One region of the Pelosinus sp. IPA-1 genome, then DNA from elsewhere that is predicted to be linked to it. Evidence: a T-box and tRNA genes for the amino acid it is inferred to sense, from the RefSeq annotation. Region 1 holds a T-box; the other holds one or more tRNA genes.

The links. A T-box is a leader RNA that pairs with one kind of tRNA and senses whether it is charged. The one in region 1 lies ahead of ileS (isoleucine--tRNA ligase), so its partner is inferred to be a tRNA-Ile.
Region 2: it encodes a tRNA-Ile, which carries the amino acid that the T-box ahead of ileS (isoleucine--tRNA ligase) is inferred to sense. The anticodon was not compared.

The regions. Positions count from the first base shown of each region.
Region 1 is NZ_BSVC01000004.1:410,687-417,213, forward strand. It holds gene QSJ81_RS11795 (peptidoglycan recognition protein family protein) at 1-326, opposite strand, end outside; gene ileS (isoleucine--tRNA ligase) at 569-3,670, opposite strand; T-box leader at 3,742-3,958, opposite strand; gene QSJ81_RS11805 (efflux RND transporter periplasmic adaptor subunit) at 4,112-5,230, opposite strand; partial or broken gene QSJ81_RS11810 (M23 family metallopeptidase) at 5,672-6,064, shown strand.
Region 2 is NZ_BSVC01000007.1:248,143-254,669, reverse strand. It holds gene QSJ81_RS18265 (hydrogenase small subunit) at 1-901, opposite strand, end outside; gene nirJ2 (putative heme d1 biosynthesis radical SAM protein NirJ2) at 972-1,970, opposite strand; gene QSJ81_RS18255 (twin-arginine translocase TatA/TatE family subunit) at 2,061-2,219, opposite strand; gene trxA (thioredoxin) at 2,342-2,665, opposite strand; RNA gene rnpB (RNase P RNA component class A) at 2,912-3,265, opposite strand; gene QSJ81_RS18240 (Nif3-like dinuclear metal center hexameric protein) at 3,349-4,467, opposite strand; gene QSJ81_RS18235 (tRNA (adenine(22)-N(1))-methyltransferase) at 4,458-5,147, opposite strand; tRNA gene QSJ81_RS18230 (tRNA-Val) at 5,469-5,544, opposite strand; tRNA gene QSJ81_RS18225 (tRNA-Glu) at 5,549-5,623, opposite strand; tRNA gene QSJ81_RS18220 (tRNA-Ile) at 5,643-5,717, opposite strand; tRNA gene QSJ81_RS18215 (tRNA-Asn) at 5,772-5,847, opposite strand; gene rpoD (RNA polymerase sigma factor RpoD) at 5,940-6,527, opposite strand, start outside.

The DNA of each region.
Region 1 (6,527 bases):
ATGTTACCATCCATTATTTGAGTTTCTTTTACAACTCGATTTTGTGCATTATATTCAAACCAAACCGTTGCATTCATCTCTCCCACTGTGGTCATGTAACCATAAGCCTTAGCACTACTATTTAACGTTGATTTCCATTCACTTTGTGTCCAGATCCGATTAACCCCATCTTGGACTAAAGAATAATCACCGTACCTTTGCTCGATTTGGCTTTTGCTACTTCCAATTTCAGCAGAAACACTGGATGCTAGAGTAAGGGTCAATACACAAGCTAGAAAAAATATCAAGCAGGACTGCTTGAATAATCGTATTTGTTTAATTATCACAATGTCATCTCCTTAAAAAATTTACATACTGCAATTTGATTTTTAACAGATGTCATATTGCTATGATTAAGCTACTTCTTTTTCTTATTAGTCTTAAATACTCTCTTTCCCTGCAATTATACAAGCAAAATACATTTTTTATCTGACTACTAACAACTTATAAATTCAGATATACAAAAGCAACCAATACGACTCACATTTTCTCCATGAGTGGTATTGGTTGCTTTTTAAAACTGTCAATCCTATTGACTGGCAACAGCTAATTTCAATGGTTCACCATTAATTAATACATCTGTATACTCTCTTACTTCATTAAACACAATTTCTACCGCTAGGGTTTCACTCATAATGTAGTCCTTGTATTGAGTCGCAACATCTTGAAGAAGAACATTTCCTGTCATATAGATTTTAATCTTATCCATTACTTCAAAAGAACTATCTTTTCTCATATTTTGGATTTTGCTAATGATTTCTCTAGCATATCCTTCAACTTTTAGACTTTCAGAGATATGGGTATCAAGAACAACACCAACATCACCTTCTCCAGCAAAGGCGAAACCTTCGAGTCCATTCATTGTTACCAACAAATTGGTAGAGTTAAATTCTATGAGAGTACCATCCATTTCTACTGTAATGGCCTCGTTATTTGAAATTTTCAATGCTAACGCCATTTGATCCATCTCCGAAATAGCTTTTCTGATGGCTGGTATAAACTTACCATGAGTTTTCCCTAATACTGGGGAATTTGGTTTTACGATATAACTTACATAATCAGACATATTAGCGTTCACTTCTACGGATTTTATATTTAGTTCTTCTTTAATAATATCAATATAATAATCAGGTAGTGTCTTAGTACTTAGCAACATTTTGGAAAGAGGCTGCCTATTTTTAATATTGGCCACATTTCTCGCACTTCTTCCTAGACCACAAATCTTGTAAGTTAGCTCCATTTCTTTTTCCAGTTGCCTATCGACAAGCTTTTCATCATATTCAGGCCACCTGCACAGATGCACACTCTCCGGTGCTTTTACATCAAGACCTACTACAAGGTTTTGATAAATCTCTTCTGTTATAAAAGGAACGAAAGGAGCAGCCACGATTACTAGATTTTTCAGCACATTGTGTAAGGTAAGATACGCATCGATCTTATCATCTGTCATCTCCATAACCCAATATCTGGTTCTATTTCTCCTCACATACCAGTTTGACAACTCATCAGTAAATTCTCCGATAAGCTCTGCTGCTCCAGTTATATCATAAGCATCCAGATCTTCCCCAACCTTATGAATCATGGTATTAAGCTTAGAGATAATCCACTTATCCATGACATGGCTGCTTTGTCTCCCATGATACGTAGTCGGATCAAACTGATCGATCTGTGCATACAACACGTAGAAAGAATATACATTCCATAAAGTATTTAAAAATTTACGTTGGGCTTCAATCACCGCATCTTCATAAAACCTGGATGGCAGCCAAGGAGCACTAGCAGTATAAAAATACCATCTTAAGGCATCAGCTCCTTGATTCTCCAGAACCGTAAATGGATTTAAGACATTCCCTTTATGCTTTGACATTTTAATACCGTTTTTATCGAGCACATGCCCAAGAACGATACAATTTTCAAAAGGACTCTTATCAAATATGGCAGTAGATATAGCGAGAAGAGTGTAAAACCATCCTCTTGTCTGATCAACCGCTTCCGATATAAACTGGGCAGGAAAGTTCTTCTCAAACAACTCCTTATTCTCAAAAGGATAATGATATTGAGCAAAGGGCATGGAGCCGGAATCATACCAGCAATCAATTACCTCGCTAACTCTTTGCATTTTTTTTACACACTTAGGACATTGTAGTGATACCTTATCAATGTAGGGCTTATGAAGTTCAATATCTCCCGGCATTTGGATTGCCTTTTCCTTTAATTCGGCAAGGCTTCCGATACATTCCCTATGCCCGCATTCGCATTCCCAGATTGGTAAAGGGGTGCCCCAATAACGTTCCCGACTTAGTCCCCAATCAATCACATTATCCAGAAAATTACCAAATCGACCTTTCTTAATATTATCAGGATACCAATTGATTTTATCATTATTTTCTAAGAGATTTTCTCGTAGGGAGGACATTTTTACGAACCAAGAATCCCTCGGATAATATAAAAGAGGTGTGTCACAGCGCCAGCAGAATGGGTACGAATGAAGATATTTCTCTGTTTTATAAAGGATATTTTTTCCCTTCATAACTTCAATAATTTTTTCATCTGCTTTTTTAACAAACATCCCCTGCCAGGGGGTGACCTCTTTCACAAAATTCCCCTGCACATCAACCAAATTTATCAACGGCAGATCATATTTCTGCCCTACACGATTATCATCTTCTCCATAAGCAGGTGCTATGTGAACTACACCTGAACCATCACTGAGAGTTACAAAATCACCATGAACAATATAATAGGCTTTTTTCTCAGGAGTGACAAAAGAGAACATTGGTTCGTACTCCTGTTCAAGAAGCTCTTCTCCCTTAAATACTCTTACTACCTCATACTCACCATCAATCCTGCTAAGCAGATCTTGGGCAATGATCAAATGCTCTTCCTGATTGATGATTTCCACATAATCATATTTTCGATTTACTGCAAGAGCTACATTACTTGGCAAGGTCCATGGTGTTGTCGTCCATACCAGAATGTAGGTATCTTTACCCTTTAGTTTAAATTTAACATAAGCAGAGCTATCCTTCACATCTTTATAACCTTGGGCAACCTCATGAGATGATAGAGCGGTCCCGCAACGCGGACAGTAAGGAACAATTTTATGACCTTTATATAACAAGTCCTTATCCCAGAGCTGTTTCAACGACCACCATACCGATTCAATATATTCATTTTGATAGGTAACATAAGGATTATCCATATCAATCCAGTAAGCTACCCGTTCGGACATATCCTTCCACTGGGTTGCATAGGTAAACACGCTATCTTTGCACTTTTTTATAAAGTTTTCAACACCATATTTTTCAATTTGCGGTTTTCCAGATATACCAAGAGCTTTCTCTACCTCAAGTTCAACAGGCAGACCGTGCGTATCCCAACCCGCTTTGCGTAAAACATGATATCCTTTCATAACTTTATAACGAGGGATAAGATCTTTAATCACTCGAGTAACGACATGACCAATATGAGGTGCACCATTGGCTGTAGGAGGGCCGTCGTAAAAGGTAAAATATTCACTACCTTCATTCATTTGAAAATTTCTTTTTATAATATCTTTCTCTTTCCATTTTTCAAGAATGGATTTTTCCATTACTACGAAATTATTTTTGGAATCAACTTTTTTATACATGTTAAAAACTCCTTTTTCTCGATAGCCTTCACCATTCTATCCCTTCACTAAAAACAAAAAAACTTCATCCTGTCCAGGACGAAGTTTTACATTCGTTATACCACCTTTAACACATCATTCAGGTACTAACATACCTTATCCTTTAACGCAGAAATACGAATTGACCTACTCTAATTTCAGCCATCAGCTCTCAGGTGATTTTCTTCAGATTATCATCATAGGTTCTCAGCAATCCCTACTCTCTGTGTATGTAAAATCATGAATACTCTTCCCGATCATCGCTTTTTAAATACTTCTATTAATTTACCAACAGTATACGCCCTGCTTTTTATATTGTCAATGGATGAACAAAAGATATTGCTTCATATCCTTCTTCTCTTGCTCTGAATATAACTCAAAAGTCCTGCACTTATCCTAAGTAGTGCAGGACTTTATGCTATTTTATTCTAGAACAGTAATAGTATCCCCATTTTTAAGCTGATCGATAAGAGTTGTTATTACCAGGCTATCTTGTGGTATAGCTGATGTAACTTCCAACAAATCTCCAATTACTTCACCGACTGTAACCTGTTGACGAATTGCCTTTCCTTCAATGTCGAAGAAAATAAAATATTGTCCTTCTGCGTCACGTAGCACGGCTTGGGCCGGAATCGCTATCGTACCGACCTCTTGTCCGGTAGCAATGCGCACGGTAATAGACATTCCCAGTGGTAACATATCCCCTGGCGGCTGGCTTAGTTTTATATGCGCCATAAAAGACGCAATTTGTTTATCTTTAACTTCGGGATAAATGCCGGAAACCTGCCCCGCCAGTTGCTGTCCCGCTACCTCGATAACTGCTTTTGAGCCGAGCTGGATAAAATATAACTCACTTTGTTCCAGCGGCACGACAATCTCTACATCTTGCCCACTGCCAAGCGACATAAGTTCTTGCCCTTCCGTAACCGTACTGCCGGCAGCTACCACGCTTCCAGTAATCGTTCCATCAATTGGTGACTGAATCGTAACCGGGCCGTTCACGACAGTAGTAACCGGTCTTTCAGGTATTGTCATACCTTCTTGCGAACCCTGCATGCCTGCCTGAGCCGCCTGTAGACGCCCTTCCGCAGTTTCCAACTGTTTACGGGCAATAGCACCTTGTTCATAGAGTTTTTTATACCGATTGTATTCATTTAATGCCTTTTCATATATATCCTTCGAAGCCGAAGAGACTTCTACTGGCGTAGAGTTAGACGCGACCATAACCTTACTATCCCCGCCAGTGATGTCTAGTTTAATTAGCGGCTGACCAGCCTTCACTACCTGACCTGCTGTAACGTAGACATCATTAACACGGCCTGCCCCTTCAGTGTAAACAGGAACCATCGTCGCATGCACTACCAATCCGGCACGCTCAATGTTTAGTGGTTTACTAACAGTCCTGACTTGAGTAACTGTGACACTCATTGGCGTCCGCTGACTCGTACGTTGTAAAAAAAAAGTCGTTGCGATGGCTAAAAAAACAGTCACTACTATGATTGCCTTCATCGACTTACGAAATTGTTGTAAAGATATCTGCATATTTGTCATCTCCATTATGAAAACTTAGCCGTTACTATGTTCTCATGTTTCGTAAGTCGCGTCAAGTTGTTATTTTCAGCAGAATTTTTAATTTTAGGCAGGCAAAATATCTCGATTTCCGCTATAATGTAAAATGGTAGACAAATTTCCTATACGCTACCTTTTATCTTATAATTCTATGTTTAAGGAGGAACCCCAGTAATGACAGATCCTATAGAAACTCAGACTGCAAAAAAGACAAATGTTATCAAAAAAATGCTAACACTCTCAGCACCATGGCGCATCTTCTTGCTATGTATGCTACTTATATCGATACTCTTCTACCAATTACACTTGCCGCTTACCTCACAGGTGGCAACAGCAAATGAAGTTACTGCGTACACAGCTCCCAGCTTGCCAGCTCCACCCTCGATTACCCCTAAACCAGCTGCTAACTTAGTTGCAACACCTTCTATTTGGCCTGTTCGAGGAACCATTACTTCAGGGTTTGGTTGGCGAATCTCGCCATTCGGCGACGGTAATGAGTTACATCCTGGTGTCGATATTGCTTATACCATGGGCGCACCAGTAGTAGCAACTGCCGACGGCGAAGTCGTAGCGAGTGGCCCGGCTGGTGGCTATGGCAATCTAGTACAAATTGACCACGGAAATGGTATTGCAACACTATACGGCCACAACTCCCAGCTAGCTGTTAATGTCGGACAGCAAGTCAAGAAAGGACAGGTTATTGCCTATGCTGGCAGCACTGGCAAAAGCACCGGCCCCCATGTCCATTACGAAGTGCGTGTAAACAATACTCCTATCGATCCAATGAAATACCTAGTATCCTATTAATAATGTCAATAAAAAAAGCAGCTGCATCCCTGAGGCTGTAGCTGGCTTATTTCAGAACGCTATTTTTGAATTATTAAATCTTGCTTGGTATATTTCTATTCTCACATACTACTAATGCAACTAACCCCATAAACCTACTCGCAAAATAAGGAAGCTACGTATATTCGTGGCTTCCTTATTTTGCGAATTATTGTACTATCCCACAAAGGAAACTAGCAAATTGCCATTATCTTTTAGCGATAATATATGTTTCGCCATAGTAAATGTCTTACAATCCGCTGAAAATCATTAGACTAAGGCGGCAAAATTAATGACCACTTTGAGTAATTACAAATTAAATAGTGCAATAATCGAGTTACTTGCAGTGTACAATACTAGTATTCCAACGAAAATGACAATAGGATGATTGCGCCATTCACTTTCTTTTTTTATTTCTTTTATATTATCCACAAAAAACACCTCT
Region 2 (6,527 bases), on a different contig from region 1:
TATTAGAAGCACAAGCTACGCAGGGGGCTCCAGATTGAATCGGGTAAGAAAGCCCATTCCACCATCGCATGTTACCACAAGAATTATAAGCTTCCGGTCCGCGACACCCAACCTTATATAAACACCAACCAGCCTTACTGCCTGCATCATCAAACTTCTCGACAAACATACCCGAATCAAAAAAGGGACGACGATAACAAGTATCATGAATCCGATTGCCAAAAAATTGTTTAGGACGGCCTTTGCTGTCCAAAGGAGGAATTTGTCCAAATAGGGTATAATGCATGATCACACCTGTGATAACTTCTGGGATCGGCGGACAGCCTGGTACCTTTATAATTGTCTTGCCACTAATTACATCACTGACGGAAACAGATTTAGTAGGGTTTGGTTTAGCAGCTTGAATTCCTCCCCAAGCCGCACAAGAGCCAACTTCAATGATTGCAGCAGCACCTTTTGCTACTTCTCTAAGATTATGTACAAAGGGTTTACCACCTACCATACAAGAAGTACCATCATCATTTAATGGAACTGCACCTTCAATTGCAAGTAAATACTTTCCATTATACTTCTTCATAACTTCTTGTAGGTGTTGTTCTAACGGTTCACCTGCAGCAGCAGCTAATACGTCCATATATTCCATGGAAATCATGTTTAATAGGACATCAGAGGCCAAAGGTGTCTGTGAGCGAATAAAAGCCTCATCACACCCTGTACACTCATGTCCATGTAGCCAAATGACAGGCACTAGGGGCTGTTTCTCAGCTGCAGATACCACTTCTGAAATCATCATTGGCGATAATCCTAAAATTCCTGTAACTGTGACACAGGTTTTCAAAAAACTACGCCGACTTACATTTTTCTTTTGGAATAAATCCCACATTGACTCCAAATTATCCATAATTAACCTCCCATCTTATTACAAAAGGACTTAGCTTATGCCAAGTCCATAAGAACGCAGAAAGTGAGCCTTATTTTTTTACTTCTCTAACTCCACGATTACACCATGGCTCTTCTGCCATATAATCTCCATCATAATAGTAATAAGCGCGAGCCCGGCAGCCACCACAAATACCATCATAGCCACAAGTTCCACAGCCGCCTTTTAATGTTTCGTGCCGTAATTTATTAAACATTTCACTATCTCGCCAAAGGATATCAAAATCAGTTTCACGAACATTTCCGATCTTAATCGGCAAATAAGGACAAGCTTGTACGTCACCGTTTGGCAGAATTACACAATAACCAGTACCCGCTAAACAGCCACGCGTAAATCGCATTGGTATATTACGTTCCTTAGCTATACGCATAAATTGAGGCGCACAGGTAGGTTTAAGTTCAATTGGTACCTCTTTTTGTTTCTCTAATATGCGTGTTAGCACTGCTTCATATTGCTCTGTTTTTAGTGTAGTATCTTCAATATCTTTTCCCCTGCCTGTGGGCACTAAGAAAAAGATATGATGAGCCATAGCTCCTATTTTGACCGCTAAATCAGTAATATCAGTAACTTCCTTTTCATTCCACGTAGTTATTGTTGTGTGAATTTGAAAGGGAAGCCCCACCTTCTTACAAGCCATCATTGCAGCAATTGTTTTATCCCAAGCACCTTCCGACTGCCGAAACTTGTCATGAATGTTTTTATCAGTGCTATCTAGACTAATCCCCGCTGCTCCAAGTCCAGCCTCTTTTAGTTTAATAGCTACTTCTTCAGTAATTAGAATTCCATTCGTACCAAGTACAGGCCTTAGGCCAATACTTTTAGCGTAGCGAATTAATTCGTAAATATCAGATCGCATTAATGGTTCGCCGCCACTTAAAATAATAATTTTAAAACCAGCGCGAGCCATTTCGTCTAATAATTTCTTACCTTCTTCCGTACTTAATTCATCTGTTCTTTTCGTTCCTGCATCACGATAACAATGAACACAGCTAATATTACAGGCCTGAGTAGTATTCCATGAAATGATCATATAGAACTCCTTCCGGGTTTGCTAATCTAAGTTACTACATTACTTGCTATAAAAAACAGACTTCCATTCTCTAGTTAATAATGACCTATCCTAGGATTTGCGATTATCGTCCTCATTGGTAACAGCCGTTTTGAAATTACTAATTCCCTTACCTATTGCCTTACCAATCTCCGGTAGTTTAGCTGGTCCAAATACAACTAAGGCAATTGCCAAAATAACCACTAATTCAGACATACTAAAATTAAACATGACCAACCCCCTTTATACTCATATTATCGCAAATTAATAGCCGTTAGACAATATAAATTTCTAAAATATAGAATAACATTAAAGGAAAGGCTTAGCCACGGCTAAGCCTTTCCTTATTAATTTTATATAACCTTATCGATAGCATCCATTAAATCTTTACGTGGACGATATCCTACAATGCGCTCGACCTCTACACCATCTTTAAATAATAATAAGGTTGGGATTCCCATCACATTATAGTTACTAGCAAGTTGTTGCTGCTCATCAACATTTACTTTCATAACTACTGCTTTTCCTTCATATTCTTGCCCTACAGCTTCTAATTCAGGGGCAACCATTTTACATGGCCCACACCAGGAAGCCCAAAAATCCACTAGTACAGGTTTATCCTTCTGCGATATTTTTTCTTTAAATTCATTTTCATCGGCAATATTCAATACGCTCATTATAAAACCTCCTACTTTTTATGATTCTTATTATTAACTATTGTTTAGATTTTAAATCATGCTTATTTGCTAGCTTATTTACATTTTAGAAAACATTTAATTAAAAGTCAATAGTTAGTAGATATTTAAACTCATTTTACTATTTATAGTATGTAATAACAATTATCAATTCAATCAATAAGGCTTTCCTGACATAAGACAAAAACCCTCTACATTCTAAGAATATAGAGGGTTTATTTACATAAGGCTGTGAGTGATCAATAAGCCGAGTTCTGTTCCGCTCACGCGGTGATGATCATCTATCTAGTCTGGCAGTTACCTGACAGCTCTAGCGACGCAACCCGGAAGGTTCAGCGGGCAGCTTCATCCCTTCCCTATTCGGTCTTGCTCCAGGTGGGGTTTACCTAGCCAGCCAGTCACCTGACTGCTGGTGCGCTCTTACCGCACCGTTCCATCCTTACCAGCATAAGCTGGCGGTTTACATTTCTATGGCACTTTCCCTAAGGTCGCCCTCGCTGGACGTTATCCAGCACCCTGCCCTATGGAGCTCGGACTTTCCTCGTATGCTTTATGGGCATCCGCGATCATCTTTCCTACTCACAACAACATTTCAATATCGACTGAGATAATATCATATCATAAATTATTTGTTAAGTCAATGAATTTTTGCGGTTAATTATTTTTTAATATCGTTGTAGAATATTTTTGTTGATTTTATCAACCTCGACAATAACCGACCATTTACCTTGATCGGCACAGGAAGTGAGAAATTCCTTTACATGAGACAATATAGGTTGCTCCGTGGCAAAATGGCCCGCATCAACAATACCAATACCACTTACTATAGCATTCTGGGCTTCATGGTATTTTACATCTCCGGTTACTAATACATCGGCTCCAGCAAATACCGCTTTATGCAATAGCCCAGCACCAGCACCCCCACATACGGCTACCTTCTTTATCAACTTATCACATGCTCCTGCTATATTTACAGAATCTACTCCTAATGATTTTTTCACCCGATCCGCAAAATCTGAAAACAACATAGGTATTTCGAGCTTACCTATACGACCTAATCCAAATTCTTTACCTGAATTCATTAGTTGATATAAATCATACGCAACTTCCTCATAGGGATGGGCTTTAATCATCGCTTTAATTACCCTACGACTAATTTTTTCGGGCATAACTGTTTCAATGCGGCTTTCTTCAACAGATTCTAACTTGCCATTATTACCAATGAATGGTTTTGCATCTTCTAAAGGTAAAAAAGTACCTATACCATTTGCCGAAAATGTGCAGTTACTATATTTTCCAATATGCCCAGCCCCAGCCGCTGCTAACGCTTCTCGCACCACTTCTACATGAGTTTGCGGCACAAACACTACTAATTTGCATAACTTTTCAGTGGAGTTTACTGCTAAGGGTTCAATATCCTGCAAACCTAAACAGGCAGCTAAAGCATCATTAACGCCCCCCTCCGCTGAATCAAGATTAGTATGAGCTGCGTAGACCCCTATATTTGCCTTAATCAGACTAGATAAAACTTGCCCTTGCGGCAAATCTGTTCGTATTGATGTAATGCTTTTGAATATAAGAGGGTGATGAGCAATGATGAGATCTACATTATCGAGTATCGCTTGCTCTACAACCTCCTTCGTAACATCTAAGGTAATTAGTATCTTATGGATTGTTTGGGATGGGCTCCCAACTAATAAACCTACATTATCCCAACTTTCAGCTAAATGCCTTGGCGCTAACTTATCCATTGCATCCATAATTACTTGACATTTTACAGACATCGCCGTTTAGCCTCCAATTGTTGTAATCTTTCGGTATATTCATGATACTTTTGGCTCTTTTTTGCATTATCACTGAGTGACATCTCCTGTAAGACGCGTTTAGTCTGAGCAATGAGTTGATCAATGTGTACAGATAGAAGTTCCGGTTTATCTCTCCACAGTTTTTCCCCAATGTCGTACATAATAGGTTCACAACTAGTTGCCCTCCCTGGTTCGGCCACAACTATTTCGTACAATCGCCCTTCCTCTTGGACCAATCTTTCGTCAACAACATCCCATTGGTTTTCATTTAACCAACGTCTCACAGTATTCGCAGCCACCATAGGCTGCAAAATTAAACGTTTAAGCGACTTAGTAACTTCAGGCTTTCCTGTTAGTATCTCAATAATTGTCTGACCACCCATACCAGCAATAATAACAACATCCACTTCTTCTGGAGAAAGCACTGTTATTCCATCACCTAAACGGACAGAAATTCGGTGCGTAAGCCCGAGGGCATCTACATGTTCTTTTGCTGCCTTCCAAGGCCCCAGATGAACGTCACCAGCTATTGCTGAAGTAACAATATGCCCTTGCACTAATTCAATAGGTAAATAAGCATGATCAGTACCAATATCTGCCACACGCGATCCCTCCGGCACCAATTCCGCCAACGCAGCTAATCTTCCAACAAGCTTCAATGCATTACACCTCATCCTTTATTTTCTTTCTGTTATTATACAAAAATAACTTACAACTAATCAATAAACAAACATTTCAACGACTAAAATAAAAAAGCACACAAAGGATCATAAACGACAGTCAATCCCTTTGTGCAGCAATACAATATTCTTCCTTAGTAGTTGGAGCACATACTTATAAAAAAAGACTTGGCTTGTACCAAGTCATAAAGCTGCAGGCAAAAGCCTTAGTTACTTTACTTAGAATCGAAAAAATTGTAATAAGTTCTCTAATCCGTAAAAAAATGCAAAGCATATGCTGCTTTGCATTTCATTTTTAAATGGTGGGCGATGACAGGATCGAACTGCCGACATCCTGCTTGTAAGGCAGGCGCTCTCCCAGCTGAGCTAATCGCCCATTATGGTGACCCGTGGGGGAATCGAACCCCCGTTATCGCCGTGAAAGGGCGGTGTCTTAACCGCTTGACCAACGGGCCTTTATTGCGTAATATAAAATGGTGGGCCCACCTGGGATCGAACCAGGGACCAGCCGGTTATGAGCCGGCTGCTCTACCGCTGAGCTATAGGCCCTAGAGATATTAAAACAGGTTTTCCAAGGAAAGCCTGTTTGTAATCCATATAAGATGGCTCCTTGAGTAGGACTCGAACCTACGACCGATCGGTTAACAGCCGATTGCTCTACCAACTGAGCTATCAAGGAATGTCGTCAACATTGACAATTATAATACAATTTCAACATTACGTCAACAACTTTTTTTCATATTATAAGATTTTTATATTTTTTTTAGTTTTTTACTCTAAAAAGTCTTTTAATTTTTTGCTACGGCTAGGATGACGTAGTTTTCTGAGGGCTTTCGCCTCAATTTGTCGAATACGTTCACGGGTAACACCAAAGTGTTGTCCTACTTCTTCTAATGTGCGAGCCCGTCCATCATCTAAACCAAATCGCAGTCTAAGAACCTTTTCTTCTCGTGGAGTAAGAGTTTCTAATACCTCTTCTAACTGCTCCTTTAAAAGCATGAAAGAAGCTGCCTCAGCTGGTGCTGGTGCATCCTGATCCTCAATAAAATCTCCTAAATGAGAGTCTTCTTCTTCACCAATTGGCGTTTCTAAAGATACTGGTTCTTGAGCAATTTTCATAATCTCTCTTACACGCTCAACACTAATATCCATCTCTTTTGCAATCTCTTCAGGTTGAGGCTCACGCCCTAATTCCTGTAGTAATTGTCTAGATACACGAATCAATTTATTAATAGTCTCTACCATATGCACAGGAATACGAATCGTCCGCGCCTGATCGGCTATTGCACGAGTAATTGCTTGACGAATCCACCAGGTAGCATACGTACTAAATTTGTAACCTTTATTATAATCAAATTT